DNA from 3 places in the Roseateles sp. 22389 genome. Region 3 is predicted to be linked to each of the others. Evidence: predicted binding sites of a transcription regulator. Region 3 holds the regulator's gene; each other region holds the start of a gene.
What was found. The regulator LexA, encoded in region 3, represses DNA repair genes until DNA is damaged. The targets are predictions, from matches to a motif close to ACTGTATNNNNATACAGT.
Positions count from the first base shown of each region.

Region 1 (4,633 bases), 190 kb from region 3:
CGCCCATCACGGCGCGATACAGCGCCACCGTGCCGAGCACGACCAGCATGTGGCTCAGGTAGAGCTCATAGCTGAGCGCGCCCATGCGGGCGAGCCATCGCCCGCCACGGCGGGGCTCCGGTGGATGCGCGACCGCGGCGATCAGCAGCGCGGCGGTGCCGACGCACAGGACGTACATGCCGCCCTTGAAGAGATGGCGGTGGACGAGCTCGCCCCAGCCGATCACCAGCAGCAGGCCGACGCCGCCCAGCACCGCGAGCAGGCGAGCCTCGCGCGCGCCCGGCCGCCAGTGCCGCGCGAGCAGCGCCGCCAGCACGCCCCAGGCGATCGCCGACATGCCGGGCAGGTAGGCCTTCTCCCACCAGACCTCGTCGCTCGTCGGGACCAGCGACCTCAGCGGCACCAGGGCGAGCGCCAGCGCCACCAGCGCCGCCACCAGCAGCGGCCGGGGCAGCGCCAGGCACAGCAGCGGGAAGCCGACGTAGAAGACCTCCTCGATCGACAGCGACCACAGCACGTCCCAGGCCGCCGGCGCCCAGCCGGTGCGGCCTTCATACCAGTTGAAGGTGAAGCTCAGCGCCGAGCCCAGCAGGCCGGCCAGCGACTGCCGCTCGCCCGGCGCGAAACCCGGCACGCCCAGCAGGGCCAGGGTCGACAGCAACGCCAGCATCACCAGCAGCAGCGGCAGGATGCGCGTGGCGCGGGCGCGGTAGAAGGCGCGCAGGTCGACCCGGCGCAGGTCGCCATCGCGCGCCAGCAGGCGGGTCGTGATCAGGAAGCCCGAGATCACGAAGAAGATGAACACCGCCTCGTAGCCGTTGAAGCTGATCGCGTCGATCAGGCGCTTGGGCAGCCAGGCTCCGGCCAGGCTGGGCGCCAGCGGCAGGCGGAAGGGCAGGGCCAGGTGGTGGACCACCACCAGCAGGATGGCCACGCCACGCAGGCAGTCGATGGCGAAGTTGCGCGGCGTGGTGTCGGTCATGCGGAGCAGCGGCACCAGGCCGCCGAGAAGGATGGCGGCGCGGATGTTAGCGGCGCCTGGCGTCGGCGCGGCCGCTCATGGGAGTGACGGGCGTTACGTCGTCGAGCCGCGGGGTGGTAGCACGATCGGACGAATGCGGCGCGGTGTGGTCGGTCCGGCGTCCAGCATGTCGCGCACCCGCCCGTCGGCCTGCGCGACCAGCGGCTCGATCAGCGCGGCCTCCGGCAGGTTGGCCCAGTAACGGCGCGGCATCTCGCGGGTCATCATGGCCAGCTTCAGCCGCGCCGGATTGAAGATGCTGCGGTAGTAGGTCAGCCACAGCGCCGCGCCGGCGTCCGGCGGCGGCGCCGTCTCCCGCCGCGCCCCCGGGCCGGCGCACAGCCGGACGCCGTCCCAGTGCATCGAGACGCGCGGCGACAGGATGGTCCAGCGCAGGTTGGCGAAGCGCCGCGCGAAGAAGGGCGAGGCGGCCTCGAGCACGTGGTGCTCGGGCTCGAACCAGGCGACCAGGCGTTCGCCGTCGGTGTCCTCGACCGGGACGAAGCGCACGAAGGCATGGGTCTTGTGGATCTCGTGCCGCACCTCGCGCGCGAGCCGCTCCGCGTGGCGGCGGTCCTCGTCGAAACGGTCGTGCCAGCGCGCGGGATCGGTCCTCAGGCGCGACAGCAGGCGATGCAGGAGTTCGAAGCGGCGCGGCTCGCGATGCAGCAGGGCGGAATGGCACAGCGACAGGAACGAGGCCGGCACCGTGAATGCGGCGCTCGCGGCGCGCGCCTCCGACGTGGTCCTTCGCGACCGGTCGTCGATGGACTCGGCGGCGCTGGCGGCGCCGGCGGCGCCAGCAGTATCCGCATCGCCGTCCTCCGCGGTCGACCAGAGGTCGCCGCCGTCCTCGCCGGTGGTCCACTCGACGGTCTCCGGCGCCACGCCGTCCAGCACCAGGCGCCGGGCGGCGAGTCGGAAGCCGTCGAAGTCGACGGGTCCATCGAGCCGCACGCGGATCATCCGAACAGCCCCAGCTGTGCCGGAGCGGCCGCGACAACGCCCCCGACCACGCCCGTGCCCGCGTCGACGTGCGCTGCGCCACTGGCGCGTGTGGCGGCCGGCAGCGCCGCGCCGGGACGATGACCGTCGACGATGACGAACGGCAACACGCGGCGCACCGGCAGCTTCATGTGACGCAGGTCCTCGGCCCGCACCCGGCGCAGCCGACGGGCGGCGATCAGCCGGTCGACCGATCCGACGCCCAGGCCGGGCACCCGCAGCAGCAGTTCCCGCGGCGCCTGGTTGAGGTCGACCGGGAAGCGCTCCGGATGCGCGAGCGCCCAGGCGTGCTTGGGATCGACGTCCAGCCGCAGCAGCCCGGTGCCGTCGTCGACGATCTCCTCGTGGTCGAAGCCGTAGAAGCGCATCAGCCAGTCGGCCTGGTAGAGGCGGTGCTCGCGCACCAGCGGCGGCGCCTTCAGCGGCAGGGCCCGCGCGGCATCGGGGATGGGGCTGAACGCCGAGTAATAGACGCGCCGCATGCGAAAGCGCCCGTAGAGCGCGGCGCTGCTGCGCAGAATGCTGCAGTCGTCGCTGTCGTCGGCGCCGACGATCATCTGCGTGCTCTGGCCCGCCGGGGCGAATCGGGGCGGCCGCGCGGGGCGCGGCGCGGCGCCCGGGATCACGCGGATCGGCGCCTCGCCGGCTGTCGTGCCGGTTGTCGCGCCAGTGGACCCGACGGTTGACCCGACCGACAACCCACCGGTCGATCCGCCGGTTGATCCCCCCGCTGACGCCCGCGCCTCGCGGGCCTCGTCGATGTGCAGCCTCAGCCGGCCCATCGAGCGGTGGATCGCGCTCGTGTCCTTCTCGGGCGCGAGCTGCTTCAGGCCAGCCTCGGTGGGCATCTCGACGTTGATGCTGAGCCGGTCGGCATACCGGCCGGCCCGGCGCAGCAGCTCGTCGCTGGCATCCGGGATGGTCTTGAGGTGGATGTAGCCGCGGAAGTCATGCACCTCGCGCAGCGTCTGCGCCACCCGCACCACCTGTTCCATGGTGTGGTCGGGGCTCTTGATGATCCCGCTGCTGAGGAACAGGCCCTCGATGGTGTTGCGGCGGTAGAAGTCCAGCGTCAGCCGCACGACCTCCTCGACGCTGAAGCGCGCCCGCGCCACGTTGCTCGACGACCGGTTGACGCAGTACAGGCAGTCGTACTGGCAATGGTTGGTCAGCAGGATCTTGAGCAGCGAGATGCAGCGGCCGTCGGGCGCGTAGCTGTGGCAGATGCCCATGCCTTCCGTCGAGCCGATGCCGGCGCCGCCGACGGAATCGCGCCGGTCGGTGCCGCTGGATGCGCAGGAGGCGTCGTACTTGGCGGCGTCGGCCAGGATGGCGAGCTTGCGGTCGAGGTCCATGGGGCGCGCGGGAATGACAAACAACTGTATGAATATACAGTAATTGAGTCATCCAGCTCTCGCCTCACCGGCCGCCTGCGAGGGGATTCCGCCGGCGAGCGCCCATGCAAAAGAGGCGCACGCGGCGCCTCTTCCTTGGGGTGTCCGACGCCGTCGCAGCGGCGCGGTGTCACTTCAGCTGGTCGGCCTTGGCCTTCAGCGTGACGGCCTTCTGGCGTTCCAGCTTGGCCAGCTCGTTGTCCGGGTCGAGCTGCAGCACCGTGTCCCAGCCGCGGATCGCGCCGGCCAGGTCCTGCTTGGCGAAGGCGGTGCGCGCGTTCAGCGTGGCCCGGGCGATCTGCTTCTTGCGCAGCGCCTCGATGCGGGCGGCGGCGCCGGGATGATCGGCGGCCTCGGCGCGGCGGAACTCCTCCAGCGCCTTGTCCATGCGGCCGGCGCGCTCGTGCGCATCACCGGCACGCATGGCCTTCTCGCCGGGCGACAGCTCGGCCACGGGCGGCGGCGCGGGCGGGGCGGCGGGCGCCGGAGCGGCGGCCACGGTCGCGGGCGGCGCGGCCGGCGCGGCGGCCTTCGGATCGGGGCGCGCCGAGGGGCGCGGATACAGCGGACCCGCCGGCGGCTTGCCGGGGATGCGCAGCACCTGGCCGCCGGCGACCTGGCGCGGCACGCGGATGTCGTTGTAGCGGGCCAGGATGTAGAAGGCGTAGATGTCGCCCATGAAGCGGCCGGCGATCCGCGACAGGGTGTCGCTGGACTGCACCGTGTACGCGAAGGACTCGCGGCCCAGCAGCGCCACCGGGTCGGCGGTGATCTGCTTCATGAGGCTGTTGGCCAGCTTGTTGCCGGGATCCAGCTGCAGCGCGCGATGCAACTCGGCGCGGGCCTGGTCTTCCTGGCCGGCTTCCAGCAATTCGATCGACTGCATCGCGGTCTTCTGCGCCAGGGCCTGCTCGGCGGGCGTCGGCGGGACCGGCTCCGGCGGCGGGGGCGGCGGAGGCGGCGCCGTCACCACCGGTTCGGGCGGCGGCGGCGCGGGCGCGGGCGTCTGGCAGGCCGCCAGGGCCAGGCTCAGCAGCAGCACCGAGACGGCCGACAGGGCGGATGGCGCACCACCTCGCAGCGCGGCGGCAATCGAGGGGGAGGCGGTCGGGGCGTCGGGACGGAAAGTGGTCGACATCGGCATCACGTCGGGATTCGAGCGGGGTGGAGTATGAAACAGCGACAAGCCCCCCGCAGGTGACTTTCGTTCATT
Region 1 covers NZ_JBQEOF010000004.1:300,036-304,668, forward strand. The annotation lists gene ACTJKJ_RS08190 (acyltransferase family protein) at 1-982, opposite strand, end outside; gene ACTJKJ_RS08195 (TIGR03915 family putative DNA repair protein) at 1,076-1,987, opposite strand; gene ACTJKJ_RS08200 (putative DNA modification/repair radical SAM protein) at 1,984-3,381, opposite strand; gene ACTJKJ_RS08205 (LysM peptidoglycan-binding domain-containing protein) at 3,551-4,558, opposite strand.
Region 1: ACTJKJ_RS08200 (putative DNA modification/repair radical SAM protein) is a predicted target of LexA. The motif match lies at 3,405-3,422, and genes of this name have one in related genera.

Region 2 (4,633 bases), on a different contig from region 3:
GTGTTATGGGTGCGTGCAACGCACTTCTATACTCCGCACACCTTGCAGTACCGCCATTGAGCCAGACCGGCTGAAACCTCCAACTGATGAAGGTGGATATGAAGAAGATTGCAATCGCTGCGGCCATCGCGGCTCTCTCCGCACCGGTGTTCGCGCAAAGCTCCGTCACGCTCTGGGGCCGCATCAACACCTCGGTGGAAAGCATCAAGACCGGCAACCGCGACCGCGTTGCCTCGGTGATCAACAACAACTCCCGTCTGGGCTTCAAGGGTACGGAAGACCTGGGTGGCGGCCTGAAGGCCAGCTTCGCCCTGGAGCACGGCCTGAACTCGGACGACGGCCGCCAGACCAGCTCGGCGTTCTGGAACCGTGAAGCCAGCGTGCAGCTGTCCGGTGACTTCGGCGCCGTCCGTCTGGGCCGCTGGACCCCGGGCTCCTATTACGCCACCGCCGACTACGTGTCGATGCACAACCACGACACCGGCACGTCGGAAGACAAGCTGTACTCGGGCGCTGGCTTCACGCAGACCAACAAGGTCGGCTACTTCACCCCGAACGTCAGCGGCTTCAACGCCGAGTTCGCGCTGCACGCCGGTGAAGGCGTCGATCCGCGCGGCTACGACGTGGCGCTGAACTACGACCAGGGCCCGCTGCACCTGGGCGCTGGCTACAGCAAGCAGGGCGACGCCAACCAGTGGGCCATCCGCGGCCTGTACGAACTGGGCGCCTTCACCTTCGGCGGCTACGCGCAGCGTGAAGACGACTCGCGCTCGCTGGGCAAGGACACGCGCTGGATCGGCCGCGCCGCCGTGATGTACACGATGGGCCAGTCGGAATTCCACCTGAACGTCGGTGGCACCAAGGCCGGTGGCTCCTCGTTCAACGGCGGCCGCAACGGCGGCAAGCAGTACACGCTGGCCTACAACTACAACCTGAGCAAGCGCACCAAGCTCTACGCCTTCTACACCGCCGTGGACGCCACCACCGCGAACAAGGCCGACGACCTGAACTCGTTCGCTCTGGGCATTCGCCACAACTTCTGATCCCCGGATCAGGCACGACAAAGGCGCTCTTCGGAGCGCCTTTTTCATTGGTGCCGTCGTTCGGTGGCGCGGCGCTCGCCGCCGCGTCCCGTGACCGATCCCCTGATTCGATTACTCGAGGTCGAACAGCTGCCCCGCCTGCTTGGGCGGCGCCACGCCGAGGTGGCGATAGGCCGCGAGCGTCGCGATCCGTCCCCGCGGCGTGCGCTGCAGGAAACCTTGCTGGATCAGATAGGGCTCGATGACGTCCTCGATGGTGCCCGGCTCCTCGCCGATGGCGGCGGCGACGTTGTCCAGCCCCACCGGGCCGCCGTCGAAGCGGTGCACCACCGCCTCCAGCAGCTTGCGGTCCATCAGGTCGAAGCCCAGCGGATCGACGTCCAGCATCGCCAGCGCCTTCTCCGCGATGGTGCGGGTGATGGTGCCGTCGCTCTTGACCTCGGCGTAGTCGCGCACGCGGCGCAGCAGCCGGTTGGCGATCCGCGGCGTGCCCCGCGAGCGCCGCGCCACTTCGAGCGCCCCGGCCGGCTCGATCGCCGCGCCGAGCAGCGAGGCTGAGCGCGTCACGATGCGCTGCAGCTCGTCGGCGGTGTAGAACTCCAGCCGCGCCACGATGCCGAAGCGATCGCGCAGCGGGTTGGTCAGCATGCCGGCGCGCGTCGTGGCCCCGACCAGGGTGAAGGGCTGCAGGTCCAGCTTGATCGAGCGGGCCGCCGGGCCCTCGCCGATCATGATGTCGATCTGGTAGTCCTCCAGCGCCGGGTACAGGATTTCCTCGACGACCGGCGACAGCCGGTGGATCTCGTCGATGAAGAGCACGTCGTTGCGCTCGAGGTTGGTCAGGATGGCCGCCAGGTCCTTGGGTTTCTCCAGCACCGGCCCGCTGGTCTGGCGCAGGTTCACGCCCAGCTCCGCGGCGACGATGTGGCTCAGCGTGGTCTTGCCCAGGCCGGGGGGCCCGAACAGCAGCACATGGTCGAGCGCCTCGCGCCGCTTCTTGGCGGCGCCGATGAAGATCTCCAGTTGCTCCCGCGCCTTGGCCTGGCCGACGTATTCATCGAGCAGCTTGGGCCGCAGCGCACGCTCGATCGCGTCCTCGTTGGGCGAGGCGGGATGGGCGCTGATCAGGCGGGCCTGCTGCGGCGCGGGGGTGAAGTCGTCGGTCTGGATGCTCATGGCGAGGGGCGGGGCGGCTGGGGGCCGATCATGACAGGTGCTTCATCGCCAGCTTGATGCCGTCGCTGACGCCGACGTCCGCCGGCAGCGTCTTGAGCGCGGCGCCGGCTTCCTTTTCGCTGTAGCCCAGGGCCACCAGCGCCTGCAGGATGTCCGCCTGCGCGTCGTTCGCGATCGCCACCGGCTGCGACAGGTCGGGGCTGAGCTTGCCCTTGAGTTCCAGCAGCAGCCGCTCGGCGGTCTTCTTGCCGATGCCCGGCACCTTGACCAGCCGTCCGGCCTCCTGACGCGACACCGCCTGCGCCAGGTCGCCGACCGACATGCCCGACAGCAGCGACAGCGCCATCTTCGGTCCCACGCCGCTGATCTTGATCAGCAGGCGGAAGGTGGCGCGTTCCTCGGCGGTGAGGAAGCCGAACAGCACATGGGCGTCCTCGCGGATGCTGAGGTGGGTCAACAGCGTGGCGCGCTCGCCCAGGTTCGGCAGGTTGAAGAAGGTGCTCATCGGCACGTCGACTTCGTAGCCGACGCCTTGCACGTCGATGAGAACCTGCGGGGGCGACTTTTCCGCGATGACGCCGGTGAGCTTGCCGATCATGGGCGCGGATTATCCGCGTTCGGCGGCGCCCGGCGGGCGTTTCGCTGGATGTTTGTCCAGTATTTTCCCGAGGCCTGAGAACCCCGCCCGGCGCGCGGCCGGCGCGGCGCTCAGTTGCGGCCGAACAGGCCCAGGCGCTGCGCTTCCAACGCGGCCTCGGCGCGCGAGCTCACATTGAGCTTGCGATAGATCTGCTTGACGTAGTCCGCGATCGTGTGGCGCGACAGGCCCAGCTGCACGCCGATCTCCGGCAGCGTGAAGCCCTTGGCCACGCGCAGCAGCACCTCGGTTTCGCGGTCGGTCAGCGAGACCTCGTGCAACACCTGCGCCGCCTGCGGCCGGCGCTGCGAGGTGAAGTAGGCGATAACCTTGCGCGCGATCGACGGCGACAGCGGCGGCTCGCCCTGGCTGATGCGCTGCAGCTGCTCGACCAGCAGCTCGCGCGACTGCTCCTTGAGCAGGTAGCCGAAGGCGCCGGCCTGCAGCGCGGGGAAGAGGTGCTCGTCGTCGTCGTGGATGGTGACGATGACCGACTGGACCTCCGGCTGCTTCTCGCGCAGCGCCGAGATCACGTCCACGCCGGAGCCGTCGGGCAGGCCCAGGTCCAGCAGCGCCAGCGTGAAGCGCTGCGTGCTGACCTGCTGCAGCGCGTCCTGCACCCGCGAGCATTCGGTGACCACCGCGTTGGCGAAGACCTGTTTGACCAGGACCTTGAGCCAGGCGCGGATTTCGGGAATGTCTTCGAGCAGCAGGATGTGGTTCATGGCGCGGGATTCTTGCTCAGGAATGAGGCGCCGGCAGGCTGCCTGGCGGGTGTTTGCAACGGTACGGCTTTCTCGGCGGGCTGACCATCCGGATCGGCGCCGGAGTGTGGCGTCGTCGGCAATGGATCACGCCGCAGGCGGCTTTGCAGCCGGCGCGCCTCAAAGCGGGATGGTCAGCCGGATCACCGTGCCCCAGCCGGGGCCGGATTCGACCAGGCACTGGCCATGCATCTGCTTGGCGCGCGCCTTCATGCTGGCCATGCCGTGTCCCTTGTCCAGGCGACCTTCCAGCTCGAGCGGGATGCCCTGGCCGTTGTCCTGGATCACCACCGAGAAGTAGCCGTCCTGGGCCGAGCAGCTGATCACGCAATGCGTCGCGCCGCTGTGCTTGATGATGTTGCTGACCGATTCGCGCAGGATGCGCGTGGTCTGCACGTAGGCGCGCGCGGGGAAGGTGTGCTCGATGTCCTCGGCCGGCGATTTCCATTCCGCCAGGATGTTGGCCTGGGCCAGCCGGGAGACGACCTCCGCGCGCCAGTCGCCGAGCGCGTCCAGCAACTGGACCGGCTTGCCGGTCAGGCCGCGCACCGACAGCCGCATTTCCTCGAGCGCCTCGCGCGCCAGCGTCGAGATGCGGTCCGACTCGCTGGTGTGGACGATGGTCAGCAGCTTGGCGCCGAGGTCGTCGTGCAGGTCGGCGGCGATGCGCTTGCGCTCGCGCTCGGTGACCTGCTCCAGCTTGGCCTCGGCGACCTGGTCGAAATGGCGCTCCAGTTCCGCGATGCGTTCCTGCAGGCGCAGCTCCCCCTGCAGCACGGCGAGCTCGGCCTGCGTCAGCGCCCGGGCGAACTCGCGCACGCGATGCAGGCCCAGGCCCAGCAGCGACAGCGGGCCGAGGATGCCGGCCAGCCCGCTGCCCGGCAGGAACCATGCCGACAGCACCGCCAGCGCGCCGAAGCCGATCAGCACGCAGCTCAGGACGAAGTCGAAGCGCGGGTAGCGCTCCTCGAGCGTCGGCAGGAACATGTCCTGCCACAGCTGCCAGAGATGCC
Region 2 covers NZ_JBQEOF010000018.1:87,962-92,594, forward strand. The annotation lists gene ACTJKJ_RS21300 (porin) at 99-1,043, shown strand; gene ruvB (Holliday junction branch migration DNA helicase RuvB) at 1,155-2,219, opposite strand; gene ruvA (Holliday junction branch migration protein RuvA) at 2,248-2,817, opposite strand; gene ACTJKJ_RS21315 (response regulator) at 2,928-3,581, opposite strand; gene ACTJKJ_RS21320 (sensor histidine kinase) at 3,741-4,633, opposite strand, start outside.
Region 2: ruvA (Holliday junction branch migration protein RuvA) is a predicted target of LexA. The motif match lies at 2,861-2,878, and genes of this name have one in related genera.

Region 3 (4,633 bases):
GTTCCGAATGGATCCGTTGGCTTGCAGCGAAACTTGTTCGCGAACGATATCGACGCGCTCAACAGCGTCGTATCTGGAGTGGTAGTTCAGTTGGTTAGAATACCGGCCTGTCACGCCGGGGGTCGCGGGTTCGAGCCCCGTCCACTCCGCCAATATTGAAACCCTGTCGATGCAATTCGGCAGGGTTTTTTCTTTGCCCGTTCTGGTCTCATTCTGGTTAAGGCGGGTCACGCCCGCGGAATATTCAGAGGTCCGGATACTCGCGCTTGCGCTGGGCGGTATAACTCCACCAATCTCTGGGCGAGGCGCCGTTCATGAAATCGACGGCCGCCATATAGGTATCCAGCACGCAGGGATCGTGGCGCTGGCCGGTCAGTTTGCAAATCCGCTGATAGAGCGCAAATGCATCGGCGCCGATGAGGTCCGCAGGTTGCCGAATCCCCATCGATTCAAAATCCCGAACCATCGCGGGACCGATGTTGGGAATTTGCCGCAGCGTGAGGCATTCAGCGGCCGAAGCCGCTTTCGTGTGCGTCTTTCGCGCAGCCATGCGGCACTCGTACCCGCTCAGTGAAACCCGCCGGAGCGGATCAATCCGACGGCCAGGCCTTCGATGGCGAACTGCTCATCCGGCGTGACCTCGATCGGGGCGAAATCGGCGTTCTCCGGCAGAAGTCGGATGCCGTCCGGATGGCGTTGGAAGCGCTTCACGGTGACCTCGTCACCCAGGCGCGCGACGACGACCTGGCCATTGCGCGCTTCGCTGATCTTCTTCACGGCCAGCAGGTCGCCGTCCATGATGCCGATGTCCTTCATGCTCATGCCTTTCACGCGCAGCAGGAAGTCCGGCGCCTTCGCGAACATCGAGGGGTCGACGCTATAGTGCTGCTCCACATGTTCCTCGGCGAGGATGGGCGCGCCGGCAGCGACCCGGCCGACCAGCGGCAGCGTCAGTTGCGCCAGGCTCGCCAACGGCAGGGCGAACTGGCTGTGCTCCCGGGCGCGGTTGACCTGGCGCAGCGCGGTCGACGGCAGGCGGATGCCGCGCGCGGTGCCCCCCACCAGTTCGATGACGCCCTTGCGGGCGAGCGCTTGCAGGTGTTCTTCGGCGGCGTTCGCGGACTTGAAGCCGAGTTGCTGCGCGATCTCGGCGCGCGTGGGCGGCGAGCCGGTGCTCTCGATGCTGTCGCGGACCAGATCGAAGATCTGTTGTTGGCGGGCGGTGAGTTTGGGCGGTGTATCCACGAGCACAGGCCTTTATTCCATGGAGGACTGGTTGGAATGCAAAACGGCTTCGAGGGTTCGAAAGCCGCCTGAGAATCCATCCAGCATCTGGATTTTTATACAGGAGACGACAAATTGCAAAGTGCGCCCCAGACCCTCGTGATCATCGGCACCGGCGGGACGATCGCCGGCGCCTCCGGCAGCGCCACGGACAACGTCGGCTACAAGGCGGGTTCGCTATCGGTGGAGTCGCTGGTAAAGGCGGTCCCGGCGCTCGCGGCGAAGTCGCTGGAGGCTGAACAGCTGGCCCAGCTCGACAGCAAGGACATGGATCACGCCACCTGGGCGCGGCTGGCGAAGCGGGTGCGGGAGCACCTGGACCGGCCCGAGGTCCGCGGCGTGGTGATTACGCACGGCACCGACACGCTGGAAGAGACCGCCTACCTGTTGCAGCGCGTGCTGGCGCCGGAGAAGCCGGTCGTGCTGACCGCCGCGATGCGGCCGGCGACCGCCATCCAGGCGGATGGTCCGCAGAACCTGCTGGACGCCGTCGCCGTTGCCGAGAGCGAAGCCGTGCGAGGCGTCATCGCCGTCGTGGCGGGCCAGGTCTGGTCCGGGCTCGAACTGCGCAAGACGCACAGCTACCGGCTCGACGCCTTCGAGGCAGGGCCTGACGCCGGGCCGCTGGCCGTGGTGGAGGAGGGCGTCGTGCGGCGCTTCCGCGACTGGCCGGCGGGCGAGGCGCTCGGCGCGGCGCTGCTGCCGGAGAACGCGGCCCAGTGGCCCTGGGTGGAGGTGCTCGCCAGCCATGCGGGCGCCGATGCGCGGTCGCTCGAAGCCTGGCGAGCGGCCGGTCTCCAGGGGCTGGTGCTGGCGTGCACGGGCAACGGCACGGTGAATCAGGCGCTCGAGGCGCCGGTGCGCGCGCTCAAGGAGGCCGGCGTGCCGGTGTGGCGGACGACGCGGTGCGCGCAGGGACGCATCGTGGGCGCCAGCGATGAGCCCGCCGCCGCGCTGTCGCCGTGGGCGGCGCGCGTCGAGTTGATGCTTAGCCTGCTGCAACGCTGAACCACAGCCGTCGCGAGTGGCTTCGTCGGTCGCGACGGAGCGAAGCGTCGACGGCTGGACCCATGAATGAAAAAGCGCCGGCATGACCGGCGCTTTTCTTTGTGCTCGACCCGGTGGTGACCGGGCGCCGCGGAAGGCTTAGACGATCGTCAGCGTGACGTCGACGTTGCCGCGGGTGGCGTTCGAGTAGGGGCAGACCTCGTGGGCGTCGGCCACCAGCTTTTCCAGCTGGGCGCGGTCCATGCCCGGCACCGAGATCTTCATCGCCACGGCGATGCCGAAGGCGCCCGGCTTGTTGGCGTGGGGGCCGATGCCGACTTCGCTGGTGATCGAGACTTCGGCCGGCAGGGCGACCTTGTTGCGGGCCGAGACGGCCTTCATCGCGCCGATGAAGCAGGCGGAATAGCCTGCGGCGAACAGCTGTTCCGGGTTGGTGCCGGCGCCGTCGTCGCCGCCCAGCGCCTTGGGCGTGGACAGCTGGACCTTCAGGCGGTCGTCCGACGATTGCGCGGTGCCGGAGCGGCCGCCGGTGGCGGTGGCGGTGGCGGTGTAGAGGGCTTTTTCGATGGCCATGTGGGGCTCCTTGGTGGTGAGGGGAAAGAACGCTTGGGGGTCAGGGATTGCCGTCCTCGGCATCGCTCTCGGTGAGCGCGGCGGGATCGGCGGCGGAATTGGCGGCGAGATGGGTCAGCAGGTTGGTGCGCAAGGCCTGCAGACGGCGTGTCAGCGATTCGAGCTCGGCCGGCCCGCAGGCGCTGGCGCAGGCCAACTGCTCGGGAATGCCGACCGCCTGATCGCGCAATGCGCGGCCGGCGGCGGTCAGATGGATCTCGACGCGGCGCTCGTCGCCGCGGGCGCGCTGGCGCTCGATCAGCGTGCTGGCCTCGAGCCGCTTCAGCAGCGGTGTGAGCGTGCCGGAATCCAGGCTCAGACGCTGTCCCAGCTCCGAGACGCCCAGGCCCTCCGTTTCCCACAGTACCAGCATCACGAGGTATTGCGGGTAGGTCAGGCCCAGCGGCGCCAGCAGGGGCTTGTAGAGCTTGGTCATCGCCAGCGAGGTCGAATACAGCGCGAAGCACAGCTGAACGTCCAGCTTCAGCCAGTCGGTGCCGGCGGGCATCGAGGGCTGGCCGCCAGCGGCGCCGGTCGGGGCGGCGACGTCATGGGGGCCGGGGTGGTTCGTCTTCGGCATGGGGTGAACTTTAGCGAGCAATTCAATTGCGTACAATTGAAATGGTCTTTCCCATCGATTGGCGGAATCGATCGAGGGGAAACCGGAGCGGGGCGATCCCGGAAAGCGGGGGGGCCGGGAAGGGGTGATTCAGCAAAGCCGGGCGGGCCGGACCGCCCTTAGCGCTGCTGGTAGAGCGTCACCACTTCCGCCGCGGTCAGGGCGCCGTCATAGAAGCGCACGTCGTCCAGCATGCCGTTGAAGAGCGGGTCGCCTGTGTATTGCGAACGCCCTAGGGCGTTATTGCGGGTGTAGCCCAGATCGCCGGGCGTGAAGAGCACGCCGCGGGTCTGTCCGACCTGCTTGCCGTCGAGGTAGAGCGTCATCGTGTTGCCGCCCTGGCCCGCGGCGCACAACGGGCCGCTCGAGGTGGCGCAGCCGGTGCCCGACAGCGTGATGGCGACGTGGTGCCATTCGTTGGTCTTGAGCGCGGGGGCGGTCACGGCATCCTGGCCGTCGTAGGCCCAGCTGTACAGGCTGATCGAGGCCTTCAGCGCGCCGCCCGCCGAGGGTGTCAGGAACATGTAGCGGGTCGAGTTGATGCCGATGTCCAGGATGCGCTGATTGCCGGATCCGCCGCGCCAGTAGACCCAGGTCGCGAACGAGAAGTCGCCGGTGCTCCGCAGGATCTCGTCGGGCAGTTCGATGGCGCCGGTCTTGCCGTCGAGGTCGACGGCCCGGCCCAGCTTGCTGGTGACCCGTGCCGCGCCGCCCACCAATCGGCCGACCACGCGACCGCTGGCCGGATCGTGTTCATAGCTGCCGGTGTCGCTGCCGAAGTTCAGCGTGGCGCGCAGCTTCGCGGCCCCGGTGTTGATCCGTACTTCGTTGGAGCGGTTGGTCGTGCTGCCGGAAGCGTCGCGGCCGACGACGACGTAGTAGTACTCCCCGCCCTGGGCGGGCCGGTCGAGGTAGGTGGGCAGATCCGAGATGCCGGTGGCCACCGGAGCGTACGGGCCGCCGGACTGGCCGGCTCGCAGGACGTCGTAGCTGCGCGCGCCGGCGCTGCCCCACCAGCTCAGCTCCGCCGCGCCTTCTCGGGCCCGTCCCGACAAGCTGGGCGCGATCGCCAGCGGCGCGGCGGCGGCCGGCCGGGTGTAGAGGAAGGTG
Region 3 covers NZ_JBQEOF010000004.1:105,725-110,357, forward strand. The annotation lists tRNA gene ACTJKJ_RS07350 (tRNA-Asp) at 76-152, shown strand; gene ACTJKJ_RS07355 (helix-hairpin-helix domain-containing protein) at 245-550, opposite strand; gene lexA (transcriptional repressor LexA) at 568-1,245, opposite strand; gene ACTJKJ_RS07365 (asparaginase) at 1,360-2,292, shown strand; gene ACTJKJ_RS07370 (organic hydroperoxide resistance protein) at 2,431-2,865, opposite strand; gene ACTJKJ_RS07375 (MarR family winged helix-turn-helix transcriptional regulator) at 2,906-3,412, opposite strand; gene ACTJKJ_RS07380 (LamG-like jellyroll fold domain-containing protein) at 3,643-4,633, opposite strand, start outside.